Linked DNA regions of Methylobacterium mesophilicum SR1.6/6. The main gene of each other region encodes a partner of the protein of the gene in region 2 in a complex. Links are inferred from orthologs where the notes say so. Each region holds a gene or a part of one and is shown on either strand. Other genes may lie near its edges.

What was found.
Region 1: the proteins of accC (region 2) and accD are in contact, whole or in part, in a solved structure (PDB 8UXZ), measured with the Escherichia coli proteins. The link is inferred for Methylobacterium mesophilicum SR1.6/6 from one-to-one orthologs.

What each region holds. Positions count from the first base shown.
Region 1 is NZ_CP043538.1:2,534,538-2,537,655, forward strand. The notes cover bases 1-2,804. They hold accD (acetyl-CoA carboxylase, carboxyltransferase subunit beta), read right to left. Parts: upstream 1,949-2,804; coding sequence 1,052-1,948; downstream 1-1,051. Other genes in these bases: MMSR116_RS12050 (bifunctional folylpolyglutamate synthase/dihydrofolate synthase), read right to left, coding at 1-1,043; trpA (tryptophan synthase subunit alpha), read right to left, coding at 2,034-2,804. In the rest of the region: more of trpA, read right to left, coding at 2,805-2,873; MMSR116_RS12065 (HAD-IA family hydrolase), read left to right, coding at 3,068-3,118.
Region 2 is NZ_CP043538.1:1,448,150-1,451,447, reverse strand. The notes cover bases 23-3,006. They hold accC (acetyl-CoA carboxylase biotin carboxylase subunit), read right to left. Parts: upstream 2,199-3,006; coding sequence 846-2,198; downstream 23-845. Other genes in these bases: MMSR116_RS06745 (DsbA family protein), read right to left, coding at 2,913-3,006; accB (acetyl-CoA carboxylase biotin carboxyl carrier protein), read right to left, coding at 2,291-2,761; aat (leucyl/phenylalanyl-tRNA--protein transferase), read right to left, coding at 89-766. Also shown: more of MMSR116_RS06745, read right to left, coding at 3,007-3,298. UniProt on the Escherichia coli protein: This protein is a component of the acetyl coenzyme A carboxylase complex; first, biotin carboxylase catalyzes the carboxylation of the carrier protein and then the transcarboxylase transfers the carboxyl group to form malonyl-CoA.

The DNA.
Region 1 (3,118 bases), 1.1 Mb from region 2 along the record:
AGGCCGACGATCAGAACCAGCGGCACGTCGCTCTTCTCGCCGAGATCCGCCATCGCGGCGGCCAGGATCCGGCCCCCGTCGATGTTATGGCCGCCGTCGAGCCACAGCTCGGCGCCGGGATCGATCTGCGCGGCGAGGCGCCCACGGCCCAGGCGCTGCAGCCGTCCCGGCCAATCGACCTCCGTGAGACCCTTCTCCAGGGCCGTCGTGCCGATGTCGCCGAAGCCCGCGGCGCGCAGCGCGGTGATCGCCGTCCCGGCATTGACCAGCTGGTGGCGGCCCGCCAGCTTGGGACGCGGCAGGTCGAAGAGATCGGTCTCGTCCTGGTAGACGAGCCGGCCGCGCTCCTCGTAGACGGAGAAATCCTGGTTGCCCACCAGGATCGGACCGGCCCCGACCGCCTCGGCGCGCCGGCACAGCACGGCGTCGGCCTCGGCGTAGTCCTGGGCGGCGATCACGGCGGGACAGCCGCGCTTGAAGATGCCGGCCTTCTCGGTCGCCACCGATTCGACCGTGTCGCCGAGATACTCGGCGTGGTCGCGCCCGATCGGCGTCACCACCGAGCAGGCGGGCTGCGCGATCACGTTGGTGGCGTCGAGCCGGCCGCCGAGGCCGACTTCGAGCAGCAGCACGTCGGCCGGGCTCTCCGAGAACAGCAGCAGGGCCGCCGCCGTGGTGATCTCGAACATCGTGATCGGCTGGCCGTCGTTGGCCGTCTCGCAGCGCGAGAACGCGTCGGCCAGCCGGTCCTCGTCGACGAAATGGCCGCCGCCGATCCCGCCGATCCGGATCCGCTCATGGAATCGGACGAGGTGGGGCGACGTGTAGACGTGCGCCGCGAGCCCTCCCGCTTCGAGGATCGCCCGCATGAACGCGATGGTCGAGCCCTTGCCGTTGGTGCCGGCGACATGGATCACCGGCGGCAGGCGCCGCTCAGGATTGTTGAGGCGCGCGAGGAGCCGCTCGATCCGACCCAGCGACAGGTCGATGGTGCGGGGATGCAGCGCGAGGAATCGCGCCATCAGGGCGTCGGACGAGGCCATCGCGCGGCTTACGCCGCCTCGGAGGCGGTGAGCGGGGCGCTCGCCTCGGCGGCGTTGGTGAGGAGCTTGCAGAGGCGCGTGATCGTCTCCTTGAGCTGGTGGCGATGGACGACTTGGTCGACCATGCCGTGCTCGCGCAGGTACTCCGCCCGCTGGAAGCCGTCCGGCAGCTTCTCCCGGATGGTCTGCTCGATCACCCGGGGACCGGCGAAGCAGATCAGGGCCCCGGGCTCGGCGAGGTGGACGTCGCCCAGCATCGCGTAGGAGGCGGTGACGCCGCCGGTGGTCGGGTTCGTCAGCACGACGATGTAGGGCAGCCGGGCCGCGTTGAGGCGGCGCACCGCCACGGTCGTGCGCGGCATCTGCATCAGCGACAGGATGCCCTCCTGCATCCGGGCGCCGCCCGAGGCCGCGAACAGCACGTAGGGCGTGCGCTTCTCCAGGGCCGTCTCGGCGCCGCGCACGAAGGCCTCGCCCGCCGCCATGCCGAGCGAACCGGCCATGAAGCCGAATTCCTGCGCGGCCAGCACCATCGGCAGCCCGCCGACCCGGCCGAAGCCGATCTTGAATGCGTCCTGCAAGCCGGTCTTGGCGCGCGCTTCCTTGAGGCGGTCGGCGTAGCGCTTCTCGTCGCGGAACTTCAGCGGGTCCGGAGCGACCTCGGGCAGCGCGACGTCGATCCACGTGCCCTCGTCGAACATCATCTTCAGGCGCGCCTGGGCGCCCATCTTCAGATGGTGCTCGGAGCCGGGGATGACCCAGTGATTGGCCTCCACCTCCTTGTGGAACACCATCTGACCGGTATCGGGGCACTTGACCCAGAGGTTCTCCGGCGTCTCGCGCTTGAACAGGGTCTTGATCCGGGGGCGCACAACCTCCGAGATCCAGTTCATCGGTTCGACCATCGCCTCGCGTCCGTCCGCTTCAAGCCCGCGCCAATATCAGGATGGCGGCGCTCCGCCGCCAGGGGCGACCGCCAGGGATCGCCGATCAGGCGGCCTGCCCGACCCGCGCCGAGCGCACCCCCTCGGCCAGTTCGCGCACGAGTTGCACGACTGCCGGGACGCTGCCGGGCTGGGCCCGGCCGTCGGCATCGAGTGAACGCACGAGCGTGTCCACCAGCGCCGAGCCGACCACGACCCCGTCCGCGCCCCGGGCGATGGCCGCCGCGTGGGCGCCGGTCTTCACGCCGAAGCCGACCACCACCGGAAGCTCGGTGTGCCGCCGGATCCGCGCCACCGCCTCCGAGACCTTGCCGAAATCGGGCGTCGCCGTTCCGGTCACGCCGGTGATCGACACGTAGTAGACGAAGCCTGCCGTATTCGCGAGCACGGCCGGCAGCCGCTTCTCGTCGGTGGTGGGGGTGGCGAGCCGGATGAAGGCGAGGCCCTTGCCCAGCGCCGGCAGGCACAGCTCGGCATCCTCCTCGGGCGGCAGGTCGACCACGATCAGCCCGTCGACGCCGGCAGCCACCGCGTCCTCCAGGAACCGGTCGACGCCGTAGGTGTGGATCGGGTTGTAGTAGCCCATCAGCACGATCGGCGTGGAGCCGTTCTCCGCGCGGAAGCGGCGCACGAGATCGAGGGTGCCGGGCACGGTCTGCCTGGCCTTCAGCGCCCGCAGGCCCGCCGCCTGGATCGCCGGGCCGTCCGCCATCGGGTCGGTGAAGGGCAGGCCGAATTCCAGGATGTCGGCGCCGGCCCCCGGAAGGGCCTTCAGCACCTCCAGGGAGGTCTCGGGGTCGGGGTCGCCCGCCATCACGTAGGTGACGAGGACGGCCCGGTTCTCCGCGCGGGCGCGGGCGAAGGTGGCGTCGATGCGGCTCGGCATGGGTCTGGGGTATTTCGCAGTGTCAGGGCGCGGGGGCCCGGGATTGCCCTCCGCGCTACACCAAAGGCGCGGGCCCGTGAAGCGGGCGCCTCCGGCATCGGCCGGCATCGCGGATCGGGCCGCGGCCGGATGCGGGGTCCGGCCATGCGCGCGGGCCCGTTGCCCGCCGAGCGTCCCCCGCGTAGCGCTCGGCCATGACCGAGGATGCCTTTCCCGCCCGCCGCTTCGCCGCGCTCCTGTTCGAC
Region 2 (3,298 bases):
GTGCTTCGCTGCGCGCGCAAAGACGGCGCAACCGATCGGATCGACCGGAAACGGTATCACGCGTCCGCCTGCGGCGCGCCGCCGAAGCCTAAGCCCCGTCGCCGCTTCCCAGCGCCTCCAGCACCCGCGCGCCCCGCACCGAACCGTCGCTTGGCCAGACGTGCCAGTCGGCGCCCTGGTCGAGCGCCTCGGCGAGGCGCCGCTTGTAGACGTGGCGCGGCAGCTCCTCGGCCCCGAACTGCGTGAGGTGCTCGGTCACGAACTGCGTGTCGGCGAGCCGGTAGCGCCCGGCGCGCAGGCGTCCCATCAGGTGGACCAGGGCGACCTTGGAGGCGTCGCGGACCTCGTGGAACATGCTCTCGCCGAAGAAGGCCGCCCCCAGCGAGACCCCGTACAGGCCGCCGACGAGCCGCCCGCCCGCGTAGACCTCCACCGTGTGGACGTGGCCGATATCGTAGAGCGCGCCGTAGAGTTCGCGGATACGCCCGTTGATCCAGGTGCGCTCGCTGTCCCGGCGGGGGGCGGCGCAGCCGTCGATCACGCCATCGAAATCCGTGTCGGAGCGGACCTCGAACTGGTCGGAGCGCACCGTCCGGGCGAGACGACGGGGGACCCGGAAGTCGTCGAGGGGCAACACGCCGCGCGCCTTGGGCTCGACCCAGTAGAGGGTCGGGTCGTCGGCATCCTCGGCCATCGGGAAGATGCCCGCCGCGTAGGCCTTGAGCAGGATCTCGGGGGTGATGTCCACGCGGCTGGGATCGTGCATGGCCTCAGTGTCGCGCGCGGGCGGCGCGAAGACCAGATCCCGCGGGGCGGCGCGGTCGCCGCAGACCCGCCCGAACCCGTCAGGCCTTCATGCCGCCGGCATCCAGGAAATGCTCCAGCCAGTGGATGTCGTAAAGGCCATTCTGCACGTCCGGATTGCGGACCAGGGTCCGGAACAGCGGCAGCGTCGTGTCGATCCCGTCGATGACGAACTCGTCGAGCGCCCGGCGCAGGCGCATCAGACACTCGTTGCGGGTGCGGCCGTGGACGATGAGCTTGCCGATCAGCGAATCGTAGTTCGGCGGGATCCGATAGCCCTGGAACGCCGCCGAATCGACGCGGACGCCGAGACCGCCCGGCGTGTGGTAATGGGTGATCTCGCCCGGCGACGGACGGAAGGTCTCCGGGTGCTCGGCGTTGATCCGGCACTCGATGGCGTGGCCCTCGACCTTGATGTCGGACTGGCTGACCGAGAGCGAGACGCCGGCGGCGACCTGGATCTGCTCGATCACGAGGTCGATGCCGGTGATCATCTCGGTCACCGGGTGCTCGACCTGGATGCGGGTGTTCATCTCGATGAAGTAGAACCGCCCGTCCTCGTACAGGAACTCGACCGTGCCGGCGCCGAGATAGCCGAGTTCCTTCATGGCGTTGGCGCAGATGCCGCCGATCTCGGCGCGCATCGATTCGTTGAGCGCCGGCGAGCCGCCTTCCTCCCAGACCTTCTGGTGGCGGCGCTGGAGCGAGCAGTCGCGCTCGGCGAGGTGGACCGCGCCGCCGCGCCCGTCGCCGAGAACCTGCACCTCGATGTGACGGGGCTTCTCCAGGTACTTCTCGAGATAGACCGCGTCGTCGCCGAAGGCGGCCTTGGCCTCGGAGCGGGCCATGCCGATGGCCTGCTCCAGGTCGGCCTCGGTGCGCGCCACCTTCATGCCGCGCCCGCCGCCGCCCGCCGCGGCCTTGACCAGCACCGGGTAGCCGATCTCGGCGGCCACCCGCTTGGCGGTGTCGGCATCCTCGACGCCGCCCTCGGAGCCGGGGACGCAGGGGATGCCGAGCTTCAGCGCCGTGCGCTTGGCCTCGATCTTGTCGCCCATGGTGCGGATGTGCTGCGCCTTGGGACCGATGAAGCCGATCTGGTGATGGGCCAGTACCTCGGCGAACCGGGCATTCTCCGAGAGGAAGCCGTAGCCGGGATGGACCGCATCCGCGCCGGTGATCTCGCAGGCCGCGATGATCGACGGGATGTTGAGGTAACTCTCGCGGGCGGAGGGCGGGCCGATGCAGACGCTCTCGTCGGCGAGCCGCACATGCATGGCGTCCGCGTCGGCGGTGGAGTGGACCGCCACGGTGGCGATCCCGAGCTCCTTCGCCGCCCGCAGGATGCGCAGGGCGATCTCGCCGCGATTCGCGATCAGGATCTTGTCGAACATGGGATCCGTTAGGGCGTCCTGGCGATCCCGGACCGCTCAGGATGCACTATCCTCTCGTTGGGCGGCGTTTTCCAGGACAGAGCTCAAGCGCTCTAGCTGATGACGAGCAGAGCCTCGCCGAACTCGACCGGCTGGCCGTCCTCCACGAAGATGGCGGTCACGGTGCCGGCGCGGGGCGCCACGATCTCGTTGAAGGTCTTCATCGCCTCGATGAGCAGCAGCTTCTCGCCGACCTCCACCTTCGAACCGATATCCACGAAGGTCTTGGCGTCGGGCGAGGGCCGGAGATAGGCGGTGCCGACCATCGGCGACGGGACGCTTCCCGGCTGGGACCGCACCGGTTCGGCGGGAGCGAGCGCGGAGGGAGCGGCGGGGGCCGCCGGCGCGGGCGCGGCCATCGCGGCCACCGGCGCCGCCACCTGGACGCTCACGGGCTCGAGCCGCCGCGCGACGCGGATGCGCAGGTCGCCCTTCTCGACCTCGATCTCGGACAGGCCGGTCTCGGTGACGAGGTTGGCAAGCTCGCGCACGAGCTCGGGATCGATGGCGTCGTTCTTTGGCATCCGGCCTACTTCGTATCGCGGCGCATCGGCCCGACCATCCGGGTCGGCGCTAAACCGCGGCCCTGCGGCTGGCGGCTCTTAGACGAAGGCGGCCCGGCGCGACAAGGCCGCGCGGAGCACCTTCCGTGACGGGGCGGCTCGACGGAGACGCTCAGCAGGACGCGTGGCCGCACTGGCGCACGTCGGCGATGGTCTTGCGCATCGGCTCGACGCCCACGGCGCCGGGGATCACCTCGTCGCCGATGATGAAGGCGGGCGTGCCCGACAGGCCCAGTCGGTCGCCGAGGCCGCGATTCTCGCTCAACGCCGTCTTCACCTCGGGCGCCGCCATGTCCTTCTGGAGCTTGGTGGTGTCGACGCCGAGATCCTTGGCCACCTGGATGGCGCGGGCGCCGTTCACGCGGCCCTTGGTCTCGAGGAGCTTCTGGTGGAACTCCCAGAGCTTCTCGCCCTTGAGCTGCTGGCGGACCGCGATCGCCACCTGGCTCGCCTCGAGGGATTCCGGGCCGAGCACCGGGAAATCCTTGATCACGACCC